DNA from 4 places in the Arthrobacter sp. alpha11c genome. Region 4 is predicted to be linked to each of the others. Evidence: riboswitches for the same ligand, from Rfam matches in the RefSeq annotation. Region 4 holds a riboswitch; each other region holds the start of a gene.

Region 1 (3,645 bases), 1.1 Mb from region 4:
TTGCTGCCGCATCTCCTTGATCGGCCCACTGGCCCCAAGGATGTTCGCTGAATTCCGTCTGGTACGGCTCAAGTTCGGCCACCAGGCTTTCGCGCTTGGCCATGGGAAATGACGCCACCACCCCCACGTGCTGCAGCTGACCGGCGTCGTTATACAGCCCAAGCAGCATCGACCCGACAACCTTTCCCGTCTTGTGCCAGCGGAATCCAGCCACCACGCAGTCCGCGGTCCGTTCGTGCTTGGTTTTGAACATGACGCGCTTATTCGGCTGGTACGTCCCCTCCAGCGGTTTGGAAAGTATACCGTCGAGCCCAGCACCTTCCAGCTGCACGAACCACTCCTGTGCTTGATCGAGTTCGGTCACCGCCGGCGTTACGTAGACGGGCGCCTCAGCCTTGGCCAGTGCCTTCTCCAAGGTGGCCCGACGCTCGGAAAACGGCTTGTCCATGAGGTTCTCGTCTCCCAGCGCGAGGATGTCGAATCCGATGAAGGAGGACGGGGTGCTCTCGGCAAGCATCCGCACACGGCTATCGGCAGGATGGATGCGCTGCTGAAGGCCCTCGAAGTCGAGCCTGTTGTCAGCTATGAGGACGATTTCGCCGTCGATCACGCATTTGTCCGGGAGGTTCTTCTTCAGCGCTTCCACCAGTTCAGGGAAATACCGAGTCATGGGACGTTCGTTGCGGCTGCCCAGGATGATCTCATCCCCGTCTTTGAAAACGATGGTCCTGAACCCGTCCCACTTTGGCTCAAAATGGCCTACATCAGGGATCGAAGGAACGGACTTGGCAAGCATGGGCGAAATGGGCGGCATCACTGGGAGGTCCATACGACTATGTTCTACCTGCCGCTCGCGGCGGAAGCTAGTCTTGGGCCATGGATATCTTGGCCGTTCTAGTGGCAGTACTGGCAGCACCTGCCCTCATTGCGGCCCTTTGGTTCTGGGTCTCCCGCCAGAACAGCAAGGGGAAAGCCCGGCGCGGCGCCACGGGTGGGATGCTGGGTGTGGCGGACGAAATTTTCCGACCCGAGACCCATTACGCACACCAAGTCCAAAGGATCCAGCACGAGCTGCCAGCCCCGGCTCCGGCCCCGGAGCCTAAGTCCTAACGCACCTTCGCGCTGGAAGGCGTCCCGCCCGTTACATTAATGTGACTTTACTATGGCGCTCATGTACGGTCTAAGAGCGACCCGTATCTCCGCTGGGCCGCTTCCGGGTTGACGCCGAGCTCTGCCGCAAACCGGAATCCGCCAGACTCGCGGCAGAGACGGGGGACCCAGAGTTCCCGGGCCTGATTTTTCATAGGCCCTTGGGGTGAAGCCGCCTTGCGCGGCCGGACGGCCTCGTCCGAACCCGACAGCTAACCTCGCAGGCGTTGAGAGGCAACCACCATGTCCCCAACCATGGATCAGCCGCGCCGCGCCCAAATAGCGCGCGAGCGTACCCAGCCAACCGGACGCCGTCGGGCCCAACCCAGCGGATCCTCCACCAGCACGCCAGAAGCAGAAGCGGGTTTAATAGGCACGACGCCGGAACCCACCACCGCTCCTGCTCCCGCCCCTGCGGCACCCACCACGCGCGCGGCCGCTCGCGCGGCAGAGCGTGAACGGGCAGCGCAGGCAGTTATTTCTGCTGAGTCAGCTCCGGCTAAAACTGCTCCAGCAGAAACAGCACCGGCGGACTCTGCTGCGGCGGATTCTGCTGCGGTAGTTTCTGCTCCCCTGGAGCCGGCGACTGCTGCGATTCCAGCTGTTCCGGCGCGCGAACCGGTCGCTCCCGAACCGGCTACGGATCCCGAGCCTGCCACCGCTGCTATCCCGATCGTTCAGGCGCCCACGCCCGCCGCTGCACCCACCCCCGCCGCGCACGAACCGGACCCCGCTACCGCTGCCATTCCGATCGTTCCGGCGAAGAGCCCTGCCCAGCTCGCCGCAGCCGCGACCGCCGCCGCTGGTCTCGCAAGCCGGAAAGCCCTTCGCGCCCAAGAATCCGAGAGCGGAACAGCCCCTTCCGCGACAACGGCTGTCCAGTCCTCGGCAAGCGTCGCCCCTGCTTTCGGAGCGTCGTCCTTCAGCCACGAACCACACGCCGTCCTCACCAAGGCCGCCTCGGTCAAGACAATGGGCCAGCGCATGGCAGTTGTCGCTGGAGCATTGGGCTTGGTATTGACCGTTGGCACCATGAGCCAGGCCTTCGAGCTTCCCTTCTTCGGGAAGGAAGCACCGGCCCAGGAAGCCAGTGACGCAAAGACAGGTGGCGACAGCAGGCAGTCAACTTCGGCCGCCCCTGCGCCCAGCTCGTCCTACTCCAGTACCTCTGCTTCGTCGGCCAGCAGCGAGGCCGGACAGCCGGCAACTGTTGCAACGCAGTCGTCAGAAGAGGCACCCGCTCAGGGATCGGCGTCGTCCATTCCTACTCCGCAAGTTTCACTCGCGGATCCTGTTTGGGTCCCTTCGGCAGTCCCGTCCGCTGTTGTTCCTGTGCCGGGCGTGACAACTCCTGTCCCAACCCAGCCGGCCCCGAGCCCGGTTCCGTCGGACACGGTTACCACCCCACCTGCCACGACGACGCCGACGCCCACCGTCACTCCGGCGCCTACTCCAACACAGACTCCGGCGCCAAAGCCAAAGCCGACCGGGAGCCCCAGCACCACGCCGTCCAGTGGTTCAGCACTGGACCTGGACGGCATACTCGACGGCGCGACGGGGATTTTGAAGTGAGCACGCAACTTCCCAGGACCAGCAAGCACGTCGGATGGCACGGCCGGTACTGCAGCAGCAGCCGCACTGCCACCTTCCGTCATCGGATGGGCCGTTGGAGCTGCCAACGGTTGCGTCGGGCCTAGGAATCACGGCAACAAGAAATCACTGCAACGAGATGAGGCAGGCACCCAGGTGCCTGCCTCATCTTGTTCCGTGCGCCGCTTGTCCCTGGTATGGATCGCTTCTAGCCAAGCAGCCACGCCACCACAACCAACGCCACTATGCAAAGCACGGTTGTGCAGAGGATGACGTCCCTGGCCATTGTCATTCCGCGTCCGTAGGGAGAAGCGAAAAGGAAGACATTCTGGGCGGTTGGAAGTGCGGCCAGGATGACGCTGGCCAAGAGGTGCTGACCCTCCAACCCGAACACAAAGCGCCCCAACACCCAGACCACCACGGGCATGCCAGCCACCTTCAGAGTGGTTGCCACTACTGTCTCCACGCGGCCATCGCCTTTTTGGAGGGGCGCCTTGCCTGCCAGCGACATGCCAAAAGCCAGCAGAACCATGGGGACGGCAGCGCCGGCCAGCATGTCAATGGGTTTCTGGACGAGCTCCGGCGCATCCCACCCCGTCAGAGCCATCACCGCCCCCAGCCCCGAGGCGATAATCATGGGATTGGAGAAGGGCTGCAACAGCATCCGTTTCCAGGAGATTTTTGAACCACCTGCCACGCCCAGGACGCTGAGGTAGAAGGGCGCCATGATCAGGAGTTGAACCAGAAGGACCGGAGCAACGTGCTGCGCCGTGCCCACTGCATACAACGAGACAGGAATGCCAATGTTGTTCGCGTTGGCATAACTGCTGGCCATGGCACCAACCGCCGTTTCCGCCACCGGCCGCCGGAAGAACACGAAGCTCAGCAAACAATAGAGAAGGCCTA
Region 2 (3,645 bases), 220 kb from region 4:
CAGCCGGAGCTTCCTTGGCAGGTGCCTTCTCGACGACGGGAGCGGGGGCTTCCACAGTCTTGACCACGGGGCGCTCGTAGGAAATGGCAACGCTGGAATCGGCAGCAATGGTGGCCTGGGCAACCGACTGCACGTCAAGGGTGGACGCAGACGTAGATTCGCGCTGGACGTTGGTGTCCGCAGCATTTGCAGCAACGCCGCTGGTCAGGACAAGGCCCGACGCAGCTGCGATCACTGCTGCCTGACGGCCAACGCCACCGGCGTTGTCGCTGACAGCCTTTGCAATGACGGCAAGTGAGCTGGTCTTGGGGGCCTCAGCTCTATGCCGTGCAACCTTGTTTGCACTGGTCATGATTACTCTCTTTTCGTATCCGCGCACGGTGGGGTCGCACGCGGGTTATGGGCTGCCAGCACTTGGGGGGCATGCTGGCTTACCCCGAATGGGATTTTCTAGCGGAGGGTGTAGAACGAGGACGTGCCGGTGGAGGCCGCGGAGTGCAGGAGCGTGCCCTGGCTGGGGTTCAAAGCGCTGATCATCATGCCGTTACCGACGTAGATGCCCACGTGGGCTCCGCCGTTCTGCACGACGAGGTCGCCAGGCGCAGGGGTGCTGGTGGGGGTCATGACCGTCCAGGCATTGACGCGGGGGATGCTGATGCCGGCCTGGGCGTAAACCCACTGGGTAAATCCGGAGCAGTCCCAGCCGTTGGGGGAAGTGCCGCCCCAAACGTAGGGGTGGCCGATGCCGGTGTAGGCAATTGCTGCAAGTCCTGAGGCTGCCGCGCTTGAAGCGGCATCCTTGGCCTTGGAGGACAGGGCACCGAGGGTGCCGTTCGCTTGGTCTTCGGTTGCCGTGCGCTGGGAGGCCCGCTGAACCTTGGGAGCTTCCTTGGTAGCCACAACGGGGCTCTCGAAGGAAACGGTTGCGGTGGGCTCCGCGGTAACAACTGCGGTGGCGACCAACTGCTGGGTGCTGGAGGATTCCGACTTGGAAACGTCGGTGTCAGCGGCCTGGGCCGGGAGTCCAACGCTGAGAACGAGCCCCGAGGCTGCGGCCAGAACGGCGGCTTGGCGGCCTACGGTGCCTGCATTGGTTGAGACAGCCTTGGAAAGGGTGTTCAACGGGTTCGTGCGAACCAATTCGGCGCGATGGCGCGCAGGGGTAGTGCGTGATGACACGAAGGTAGCCTCTCCCAATGCCTGCGAGGTGAGCTGTCGGATTCGGATGGGAGTCATCCGGCCGCGCGGCTTCAAGGAAGCTTTTGCGACTTAACCCCAAGGTCTTCTGACTCGAAGACCAAAATTGGTTCCCCCGCCCCTGCCAGACGATTTTTGCGAACGGACCTCGAGTGGTGGCAGAGCTAGGCAATCCACTCAAGTGCATCGGCCCCCTAAAAAGCCGATGCGCTTTAGACGGTACAACAGATGTTCGTGAATGTCACATTCAGGTCACGGGGCGTGTCATGGATGCGAGAGGCAACCATCAACTGGCTCAGAGCCAGCCCATGGGATCTACGACCTCGCCGTTTACCTGGACCTCGAAGTGGAGGTGGCAGCCCGTAGAAGCTCCTGTGGTGCCACTCAGCGCGACCGTATCGCCGCGGCTGACAGTCTGTCCCACTTTGACGTTGAAGGACGACAGGTGGTTATACGTGGTCTCGAGGCCGTTGCCGTGATCAATCACCACGCGGTTGCCTCCGCCGTACTCATGCCACCCAGCGAACGTGACCTTGCCTGCGGCCGCCGCGTGAACGGCGGTTCCGCACTGGGCCACGAAGTCCTGGCCACGGTGGAAGTCACCGGTGCCGCCGGTAAGGGGGCTGACACGGTAGCCAAACGGTGATGCCGTGACCAGCTTGTCCAGCGGACTTCCCAAGGTGCCAAGTGAGGAGGCGCGCTGGATGCTCCCCGCTGACTGGGCGCTCAGCAACTGCTTGAGCTTGCCGTCAGGATCAGCGGCGGTAGCGACTGCTGCACGACTGAAATCAATTTTGGCAGAGGCTGCTGCAGAAACTTCCGGTTGGCTGCCACCGGGCACGGAGAGGGCCGCCTCGGCCTGTCCGGACTCGGACGTGGCCATGACGGGGCTTGTGGCAGGCAGGCCTACAGTCAGGGCAAGTCCGGTGGCGGCAAGCGCGACACCGGCCTTCTGCCCGACACCACTGGCTGCGGCGAAGTCGGCTACCTGGCGCAACGGGCTCTTACGGCGGCGCACCTGACGCGGGGTGTCGCGTGGCCGGATCTCCATTGCGGCGCGGGCTGGCCGTAGCTCAGCAGCGGGGCCGGACGCGCGGCGGCGGCCCCTGACGTTCTGCGATGTCAAACTCTGTTCCTCTCTGGAAAGCCTGCGAAGTTAGCTGTCGGATTCGGGTCAGAGAGTTCAAAGACCCGGTCCGCACGAAGCGCAAACGGCACACAGGTATCCCCGGGAGGACTTGCGTTAGTAGGCACTTCTGCTGCGGACTTCACCCCAAGGCTGCTTCTTTAGGCAGCCGCTTGTGGTTCCCCCGCCTCTGCCAGTAGTTGATGACACACCTGATCTGCTGGCAGAGCTCGGCTCCAGATCAGGTAACGCTTTGGTATCGGCGCTAGTAGATAACTATAGGTGATTAAAGCCCGCAGTAATAAATTCGTTATCTTTCCAAACGACCGTGTTGTGGGTGGCCCCCATATCATCAGTCGCGGAAATCCGCAGGTCACACGCGCGCCGACCATCCCAAAGTGAGATCTGACACTCCCCGCGGTCAGAGGGAAAGTCAGAGTCAGCTGACGGCGACGAAGACGTGCGCAGCTACCTCGGGAGGCAGCTCCAGCGCTCCTTCAATGCCGGGAACGCGGACGGAGATGTACTCCCCCACCCGTTCCAAGGAGACAGTTGCGCCAGGACGAATTCCGCCTTCGTCGAGCTGGGTGAGGAGCTCGGGCTCAACCTGGATGGGTTCAGCAAGGCGGCTGACCACTACGCGTGAATCGGCAGCGTACCCGTCCATCGCATGCAGCAGGTTCACGTCCAAGCGGGCAAGGGGCTGGCTGGCGAGGCCGCCAAGCGCTTCCAAACCCGGGATGGGGTTGCCATACGGTGACTCGGTGGGGTGCTCCAACAACTCATAGAGCCGGCGTTCCACCCGTTCGCTCATGACATGCTCCCAGCGACATGCTTCGTCATGAACGTACGCCCAGTCCAGACCAATGACGTCGGCCAGGAGCCTCTCGGCAAGGCGGTGCTTCCGCATGACTTCGGTGGCCCGCTTGCGCCCGGCTTCGGTCAGCTCCAGGTGGCGGTCGTTGGACACAATCACCAGGCCATCGCGTTCCATGCGTCCAATGGTCTGGGAAACCGTGGGACCCGAGTGCCGCAGACGCTCCGCAATGCGTGCGCGAAGAGCCACGATGTTCTCTTCTTCAAGCTCCAAAATGGTCCGAAGATACATCTCAGTGGTATCGATCAGATCCGTCATCCAGCTCAGCTCTCCTCGAACGCATTTCTTGCGTAATCTCCACCGTACCGCGTCCCAGCCAAGGTGGACGGCGTGCAACCGACACCTCAGGAACGTCAACCCCAGCCTAGCTTATTTGGAATTACTCTGGATAATTTTTCCCCGCGCCGCGATGCCCGTGGTGGTCCGGCATTCCACGTGGCGGACT
Region 3 (3,645 bases), 450 kb from region 4:
CAAGGCGATGAAGAGGCCAATGCCTACTACGATCGCCGTCTTGAGCGCTTCCGGGACGGCCCTAAATACGGCCGTGCGGAATCCGGTGAGTACCAGGATGAGCATGGTGACACCCGAAAGCACCACGAGCCCCATCATGTCCGGCCAGGTCAGCTCCGGGTGGGAGGCAACCGTCACGGCCACGAACGCGTTCACTCCCAGGCCCGTTGCGACGGCGAAGGGGTGCTTGGCCCAGGCGCCCATGAGGATGGTGAGGATGCCCGCCACGAACGCAGTGGTGGCCGCTACGGCCGTGAAACCGAGCGACGCCCCGCTCGAGTCTGCCCCGGAGAGGATCAGCGGGTTCAGCACCACGATGTAGCTCATGGCGAAGAAGGTCGCGAAGCCGCCACGTATTTCCCGCGAGTATGTGGACCCGCGCTCGGAGATCTTGAAGTAGCGGTCGATTGCAGAACCTTGTTTAAGCATGAAGGTCTCCGGGGATCGGGGGAGTTTGCTCTCAAATCCTATGCCCGCTGATGTGGGGCGTTGGGACGATTCGCCTAGTCTGTAAGGAAGCCAACACTAGGAGAAACCGCCCCATGCGTACCAGCCGCCCGCTTCTGGCCGCCGTCGTAGCCGCTCTCGCTTTCGCTTCCGCGTTGCTGCTGGGAGTCGCTCCGGCCTCCGCGCATGACGTCGCCGAATCAACAACTCCGGCCAACGGTGCCAGGGTGGCTGAAGTGCCGGCGTCGGTGTCCATCACGTTCAACAACCGGCCGCTTGCCATCGGTTCGGGCGTGACTGTCACCGCTGGGGGCGAAAACTGGGCAGATGGCGCAGTGGAAATCATCGACAACATGGCTGTCCAGAAGCTGCGCCCGGGCGCTCCAGCCGGGGAATACACGGTGGTGTGGCGCGTGGTCAGTTCAGACTCCCACCCGATCGAGGGAACCTTCAAGTTCACAGTTTCCGGGACAAGCACGACGACGGCGAGCGGCTCAGCAGGCGCCTCCCCCTCGGCTTCGGCTGCTGTTCCGACGGCGGGCACAGCAGCCCCCGGTACGGAAAATACTGAGCCGGCTCCGGCAGCTTCCCAACCCTTCCCCTGGAGCATCGTTGGCCTCGCTGTGGTGGCGATCGGTCTCGTGATCTTCCTCGCTGTTACAGCCCGCAAGAAACTAGCGGCTCCCAACGACGCGGATGACGAAAATTCCCCGGAATAGCAGGGTTTTCTACATACTTGCGAAGATCTCGAAATGGTCACCACGACACGCCAAAACTGAACTTCTCGTTACGTAAATGTGACTTTGAGGTGATCTTCCCGTACGGTTGTACCTGTGCCTGTTCCACGTAACGGGCATTTCCGGGCTGATTGCCTAGCTCTGCCGCAGTCCGGAATCCGTTCGCAGACAAACCTACGGCAGAGACGGGGAACCCATTTTGGCCCGCTTTAAGAGCGCGCCTTGGGGTGAAGTCACGAAGCTTCCGCTGCACAGCGGGGGATAGTGGCCGGGTGACTCCCATCCGAATCCGACAGCTAACCTCGCAGGCATCGGGAGAGGCTCTTTCATGTCTTCACGCATTCTTCGCGGCCGTCGTAAGGCGGACAGCGTACGTCCTAATCCGTTCATCTCCATCTCCAAGGCTGTTGCCAGCAACGCATCCGGCGCAGGTCGCCAAGCCGCTGTCATCGCAGCAGCTTCAGGCCTCGTCCTGACGGGTTCCATCGCTGCCCACGCTGCAGAGACCCCCGTTCAGCGCGACTCCAGCCCTGCTACTGTCGCCGAGACCGTCACTGAGGGTCCCACCAAGGTTGTTACGGCCGCATCCACGGCCACCATCAACTTCGAGCGCCCCGCGGTTGCTTCCGTAGCGGCTCCCGTTATTGAAAAGCCGGCCCCCGTTGCTCCGGCCCCGGTTGCCAAGAAGGCCGCAACGGCTACCGTCCAGGCCGCTGCAACCACCACGGCTACCGCTCCGGTGGCAGCCGCGCCTGCTGCTGCAGCTCCGGCTGTTGGTGGCGTCAACGCCGCTATGGTCGCCTCGGCTTACGCCCAGATCGGCATCGTGCAGGACTGCACCGCCATGGTGGAAAGGGCCCTCGGCTCCGCAGGCATCCCGGTTGGCGACCTCGCACCCATGCAGTTCCTGAACTACGGCAAGGTTGTCAGCGACCCCCAGCCCGGCGACATGATCGTCCAGTCCGGCCACGTTGCCATCTACATCGGCAACGGCCAGGCCATCAGCGGTGGCATCAACGGCAACCAGACGGGCATCCACCCGATCAGCTGGCTCACCGCAACCGGCCCCATCACGTACGTACGCGCTGGCGCCTAAGCATCACGCTCCAACTCAAAGGCCGGTGCCTTCGAGGACTAACGTCTTCGGGGGTACCGGCCTTCTGAGTTAACTTTTGTTCGTTTTAGGAACAGGGTCCGGTTTGCTCGACGGTTTCTCAGCCGAGTTTCCAGGCAAGGGGTTCTAGGCGAGGGCGATGCCGGGCCCGGCCGGGAGGGCAACCTTGGATGAGATCGCTTGCCCCACTGCCTTGGCTTGCCGTAGTACTTCCTTGGGCGTGGGTGTAATAAGTTCCCCAACGCCCACCAAGTGCATCCCGACGGCACGCATGGCTGTCACAAGGTTCTGGCCTATGGCGATTCCCAGGTCGGCAAGCATTCGGCGCAGTTGGCTCTGGGCACAGCGCGTCACCACGATGTGGTCTGCCAGGAGAACTCCGCTGGCTGTATGCACGGCCCATTGCCGTGGGGTGGATTCAAGGGGGCCATAAACGCTCAGCCCAGCCTTCATTCCGGCTGTGTTCAGGCTCGCGACGGGCCCATATCCAAGCTGCAAGGACGAGTCGCCACCCAGGAAGTCCAGACGAACAGCGCGTGTGGTGGTGCGGACATCCAGGTGATGGCTGGCGGCGTAGTTGCGCAAATGGCGCAGGATCTCGTTGCGTTCCTGCATTGCCGCGGGGTCTGCTGCGTCGCAGCGCTGAAGCATTCCCGTGTGGACAACTGGTCCGGTGGTCGATAAAGCGCCAAAGCCATCCAGCACGATGGAACCTACGCCATAGCGGCTGAGCTCGCTGGCAACAGCCAGACCGGAGAGACCGGTGCCGATCACCACGGTAGTTGTCCGTTCCGTGACGGAATCAGGAGTGAGTGACACTGCTTGGGTTCCTCCTTGACGTGTGTGCCTTTCGGCAGCGCGTGGGATCGCGTCCGAGTTCCCCAAGCGGCCGCAAATAAATGGCCGGGTTGTGTCCTAGGACACTTTTGCCGGCCATTCGGTGACTCGAACACTACCGAACTTTTTCTGCCATGGATAGCCTCCGCGACAGCGTGTTTTGGATGTTCATCCGCAGCGCAATCCGGAGAGCGGTGAGCGTGCCGAAAACCGAGCCCGGACCGTTATCCACATAGCCCATAGTCGCCTTGATTCGGCATTGCCAACCGAGAATAGTGGGCATTGGAAGGAGAACCCCGCGGGTTTCTTCGGCCCCGGCTATTGGTTGCACACCAGCAAGGGAACACCGGTACGGAGAACCTCTGGCAGAATGGCCGGAACATCAAGCAGTAGGTGGAGAGGCGGGCCCCATGGACCAGCACGGCAGACACATTGAAGAACCACGGGACGGCGAGGACCAGGCTGTGACGC
Region 4 (3,645 bases):
AAGCGGTCGGCCGGATCCGCTGGAGGCCCGCGGCCAAGGCGCGGGGACCCTCAACGCGAGGATCGATGGTTCCAGCGTTATTAACTCGGGCCTGCTAAACGCAAACGGTCGCCGGGTCGCACTCTCGGCAGAAGACAAGCAGGTCCTGCTCTCACTCCCCCGCGACAACCGGCCTGTGGACCGTTCATTGTCCAACGGCGACTACCGGCTGGTGGCTGTTGAGACCACCTACGGCGACGTCATTGTGACGGGCTTGCCGTTGGCTGACAAGCAAAACGCCGAGGCGTCGCTGGTTTGGACCATGGTGTTTGTTTCCCTGGGCGGCCTGGTGCTGATCGGCCTCGCCGGTACCGTCATCATCCGCCGGACCATGCGCCCGCTGGAGCAACTCTCGGAGGTTGCAACCAAAGTATCGCGCCTTCCCCTCGACGCCGGTGAGGTGGCACTCGCGGTGCGCGTACCGCCGTCGGCCTCCCATCCTGGAACTGAAGTGGGCAGCGTTGGCCACGCTTTAAACCAAATGCTCAACAACGTTTCCAGGGCCCTGGAAGCCCGTCAGGAGAGCGAAACCAAGGTCCGGCAGTTTGTTGCCGATGCCTCCCACGAACTCCGGACGCCGCTGACCGCCATCCGCGGATACACCGAGCTGCTTCGTATGACGGAGAACTTCACGGATGACGGCAGGAAGTCGCTGGCACGGGTCCAGAGCCAGTCTGAACGCATGACCACGCTTGTGGAGGACCTGTTGCTGCTGGCTCGCCTGGACGAAGGCCAGCCGCTGAAGGTCACGGATGTGGACCTGACGCAGCTGGTGATCGAGACCGTCAGCGACGAAAAGGTGATGGCACCGGACCACATCTGGAAGCTCCAACTCCCTGACGAGCCCATTACGGTGCGCGGGGACGCAACCCAGCTGCATCAGGTGTTGGCCAATCTGCTCTCCAACGCCCGCAAGCACACCGATCCAGGTACCACGGTGGTCACAGGCGTCACGCTTTCCGCGGACGGTAGCGCGGTGGTCACGGTCACTGACAACGGGCCTGGTATTCCTCTTGGGTTCCAAGGCCGTATTTTCTCGCGTTTTGCCCGGGCTGACGCGGCGAGATCAGGCTCGGAAGGAACCTCCGGATTGGGCTTGTCAATCGTCGAATCCATCGTCCAGGCGCATGGCGGAAGTGTGGAAGTAACGTCCCAGCCGGGACGCACGGAATTCGCTCTTCGCTTCCCCACAGCTTCGAACGAACGCATATAACGAATCAGGCAACATGACGCGCCGTGAACGTGATCTCTGTTACCCAAATGTGACTTAAGCCGAAACCTCCTGTACCTTCGAAAGGGTGGGTCGCCCCTAACTGGCCCACACCCGGGATGCGCCGAGCTCTGCCACTTCCCGGAGTTCCGTTCTCATTCGAGGCAGAGACGGGGGACCCAGAGTCTCCGGGCACAGTACTTTCCTTGCCCTTGGGGTGAAGCCGCAGCTACGCGCGCGGCCGGATGACCTCATCCGAACCCGACAGCTAACTCCGCAGGCGCTGAGAGGTAATCACACATGTCTGAATTCAACGATCAGACGCGCCCTTCCGCGCGTCACCGTGACGAACACAATGCTCCCCTGACGAAGTCGCAAACCGTTCTGAAGAACGCTGCACGCCGCGGCAAGACCGGGCAACGAATGTCCGTTGTTGCAGGAGTCGTTGCCGCAGCATTGGGCGTCGCATCGCTCGGCCAGGCCGCAAACGCCGCATTCAATCTCCCCGAAACGAGCCAGGCGTCCGAGACGCAGGCTACCGCCCAGATCAGCAACAAATCAGCGGAAATTTCTGCTTCTTTGGATGCCGCTGCCAAGAAGGGCGCAGCCGACAGGGCTGCCGCAGACCAAGCTGCCGCCGCACAAGCAGCTGCTGCCGAGAAGGCTGCGGCCGAGAAAGCCGCCGCCGACCAGGCTGCTGCCGCACAGGCCGCCGCCGAGAAGGCTGCCGCTGATGCAGCCGCCAAGCAGGCTGCCGATGCCGCCGCCGCTGCAGCCGCGGCCGCTGCCGCAGCTCCCAAGGCCGTGGACGATCCCGCTGCTGCCAAGGCATACGCCGCCAGCATCCTCGCCAACTACGGCTGGGGTCCGGGCGAAATGACTGCCTTGAACACCCTGTGGGAGAAGGAATCCAACTGGCGGACCACGGCGACCAACGCGTCCAGTGGTGCCTACGGAATCGTGCAGTCCCTGCCGGCTTCCAAGATGGCAACTGCCGGCGCTGACTGGGAGACCAACTACCAGACCCAGATCAAGTGGGGCCTGAACTACATCAAGGAACGCTACGGCTCCCCCTCGGCAGCCCTCGCCTTCCACCTGGCCAACAACTGGTACTAAGCCAACTCAATAGGCAGGTTTGAGCCCACCCCAGCGGGCTCAAACGTGCAGGGCCTGATTACCGCCCCGTTTTCCGCCGTCGCAGCAGTGATTACTGCAGCTAACGGCGGGAACCGGGGCGGTTTTCGCGTTCAGGTGACGACGACTTGCACCTGACGTTACGTCAGGACTTAGCGTTGTGCTCATGACGGGAACAAGAGGATCCGGACCGTGGAGCATCGGTGAGCTGGCCACAGCGTGTGGCGTCAGCGTGCGGACGCTCCACCACTACGACGAGATCGGGCTGCTGTCCGCAAGCCAAAGGACAGCGTCCGGTCATCGCCGGTATTCGGAGGGCGACCTTCGCCGGCTATACCGGATCAGATCGCTTCAGATGCTGGGCCTTCCGCTCGCGGCCATCGGCAAAGCGCTGCAAACCCCGGAGGATGATCTGGAGTCCCTTCGAGGCCTCCTCCAACAGCAGCTGGTCCATGTGCAGGAGCACGCCCGGCAACTCCAAGCGCTCCAAAACCGTTTGGGCGAGCTGTTGTCACGCATGGACGGACGCGCCATGCCCACCCCTGAACAATTCATGTCAACGTTGGAGATGATTACCGTGCTCGAAAACAACTTCACAGCCGAACAACGCCAGCAACTCGCGGACAAGCGGGAAGAACTCGGCGCAGAAAAAGTCGAAGCCGCCAAGCAGCAGTGGGCTGCCCTTGTGGAAGAAGGACTGGCACACGTCCAAGCCAAGACGCCCGTCACCGACCCCTCCGTCCACGAATGGGTACGCTCATGGGACGGCATCGGTTCAATGTTCCACTCCAGTGAGGACACCAAAGCCGCAGCGCGTGCAGCCTGGCAGGAAAACAGCAAGGCCATCAGCGCGGGACTGCCCTGGAGCGCTGAGCAGTTGGCCGGGCTGATGGCCTACCTGGAAAAGGCGCGCTCGGCTTTGTAAGCGAGACGGCCCTATGCTTCCGGTTCGGCCTCTGCCGCACCTCTAACGGCTGCGATGGAGGCAGCGACGTCACCTGCGTCGGTGGACCAGTTGCTCACCGAAATCCGGAGGATGTCACGTCCTCGCCATGAGGAACCCGACATCCACACGATCCCTTCGGCCATGAGCCGCTGAGTCACCCGGTGCGTGCGGTCATCACTGCCGAAGGAGACCGATACTTGGGTGAAAACGACGTCGTTCAGGATCTCCACACCCGGGATCTCCGCCAGGCCCTCCGCCAACGCGCGGGCGTTAGCCGCAAGCCTGTCCACCATGGCAATGACTCCGGACCGGCCCA

The links. A riboswitch is a leader RNA that binds a small molecule or an ion and turns the genes downstream of it on or off. The one in region 4 is predicted to bind cyclic di-AMP.
Region 1: another riboswitch for cyclic di-AMP. It lies ahead of ACTAQJ_RS18460 (hypothetical protein); the one in region 4 lies ahead of ACTAQJ_RS12750 (aggregation-promoting factor C-terminal-like domain-containing protein).
Region 2: another riboswitch for cyclic di-AMP. It lies ahead of ACTAQJ_RS11775 (C40 family peptidase); the one in region 4 lies ahead of ACTAQJ_RS12750 (aggregation-promoting factor C-terminal-like domain-containing protein).
Region 3: another riboswitch for cyclic di-AMP. It lies ahead of ACTAQJ_RS14960 (NlpC/P60 family protein); the one in region 4 lies ahead of ACTAQJ_RS12750 (aggregation-promoting factor C-terminal-like domain-containing protein).

What each region holds. Positions count from the first base shown of each region.
Region 1 covers NZ_CP196747.1:3,968,929-3,972,573, reverse strand. Annotated here, with positions in the region: gene ACTAQJ_RS18470 (ATP-dependent DNA ligase) at 1-829, opposite strand, end outside; gene ACTAQJ_RS18465 (hypothetical protein) at 877-1,110, shown strand; cyclic di-AMP (ydaO/yuaA leader) riboswitch at 1,240-1,390, shown strand; gene ACTAQJ_RS18460 (hypothetical protein) at 1,393-2,721, shown strand; gene ACTAQJ_RS18455 (AEC family transporter) at 2,948-3,645, opposite strand, start outside.
Region 2 covers NZ_CP196747.1:2,603,482-2,607,126, forward strand. Annotated here, with positions in the region: gene ACTAQJ_RS11770 (NlpC/P60 family protein) at 1-352, opposite strand, end outside; gene ACTAQJ_RS11775 (C40 family peptidase) at 451-1,179, opposite strand; cyclic di-AMP (ydaO/yuaA leader) riboswitch at 1,184-1,347, opposite strand; gene ACTAQJ_RS11780 (M23 family metallopeptidase) at 1,493-2,323, opposite strand; cyclic di-AMP (ydaO/yuaA leader) riboswitch at 2,330-2,559, opposite strand; gene ACTAQJ_RS11785 (iron-dependent transcriptional repressor DtxR) at 2,763-3,458, opposite strand.
Region 3 covers NZ_CP196747.1:3,271,942-3,275,586, reverse strand. Annotated here, with positions in the region: gene ACTAQJ_RS14970 (NCS2 family permease) at 1-468, opposite strand, end outside; gene ACTAQJ_RS14965 (copper resistance CopC family protein) at 582-1,205, shown strand; cyclic di-AMP (ydaO/yuaA leader) riboswitch at 1,380-1,548, shown strand; gene ACTAQJ_RS14960 (NlpC/P60 family protein) at 1,552-2,319, shown strand; gene ACTAQJ_RS14955 (FAD-binding protein) at 2,464-3,156, opposite strand; gene ACTAQJ_RS14950 (universal stress protein) at 3,585-3,645, shown strand, end outside.
Region 4 covers NZ_CP196747.1:2,822,340-2,825,984, forward strand. Annotated here, with positions in the region: gene ACTAQJ_RS12745 (sensor histidine kinase) at 1-1,252, shown strand, start outside; cyclic di-AMP (ydaO/yuaA leader) riboswitch at 1,387-1,544, shown strand; gene ACTAQJ_RS12750 (aggregation-promoting factor C-terminal-like domain-containing protein) at 1,550-2,365, shown strand; gene ACTAQJ_RS12755 (MerR family transcriptional regulator) at 2,550-3,308, shown strand; gene ACTAQJ_RS12760 (pyridoxal phosphate-dependent decarboxylase family protein) at 3,320-3,645, opposite strand, start outside.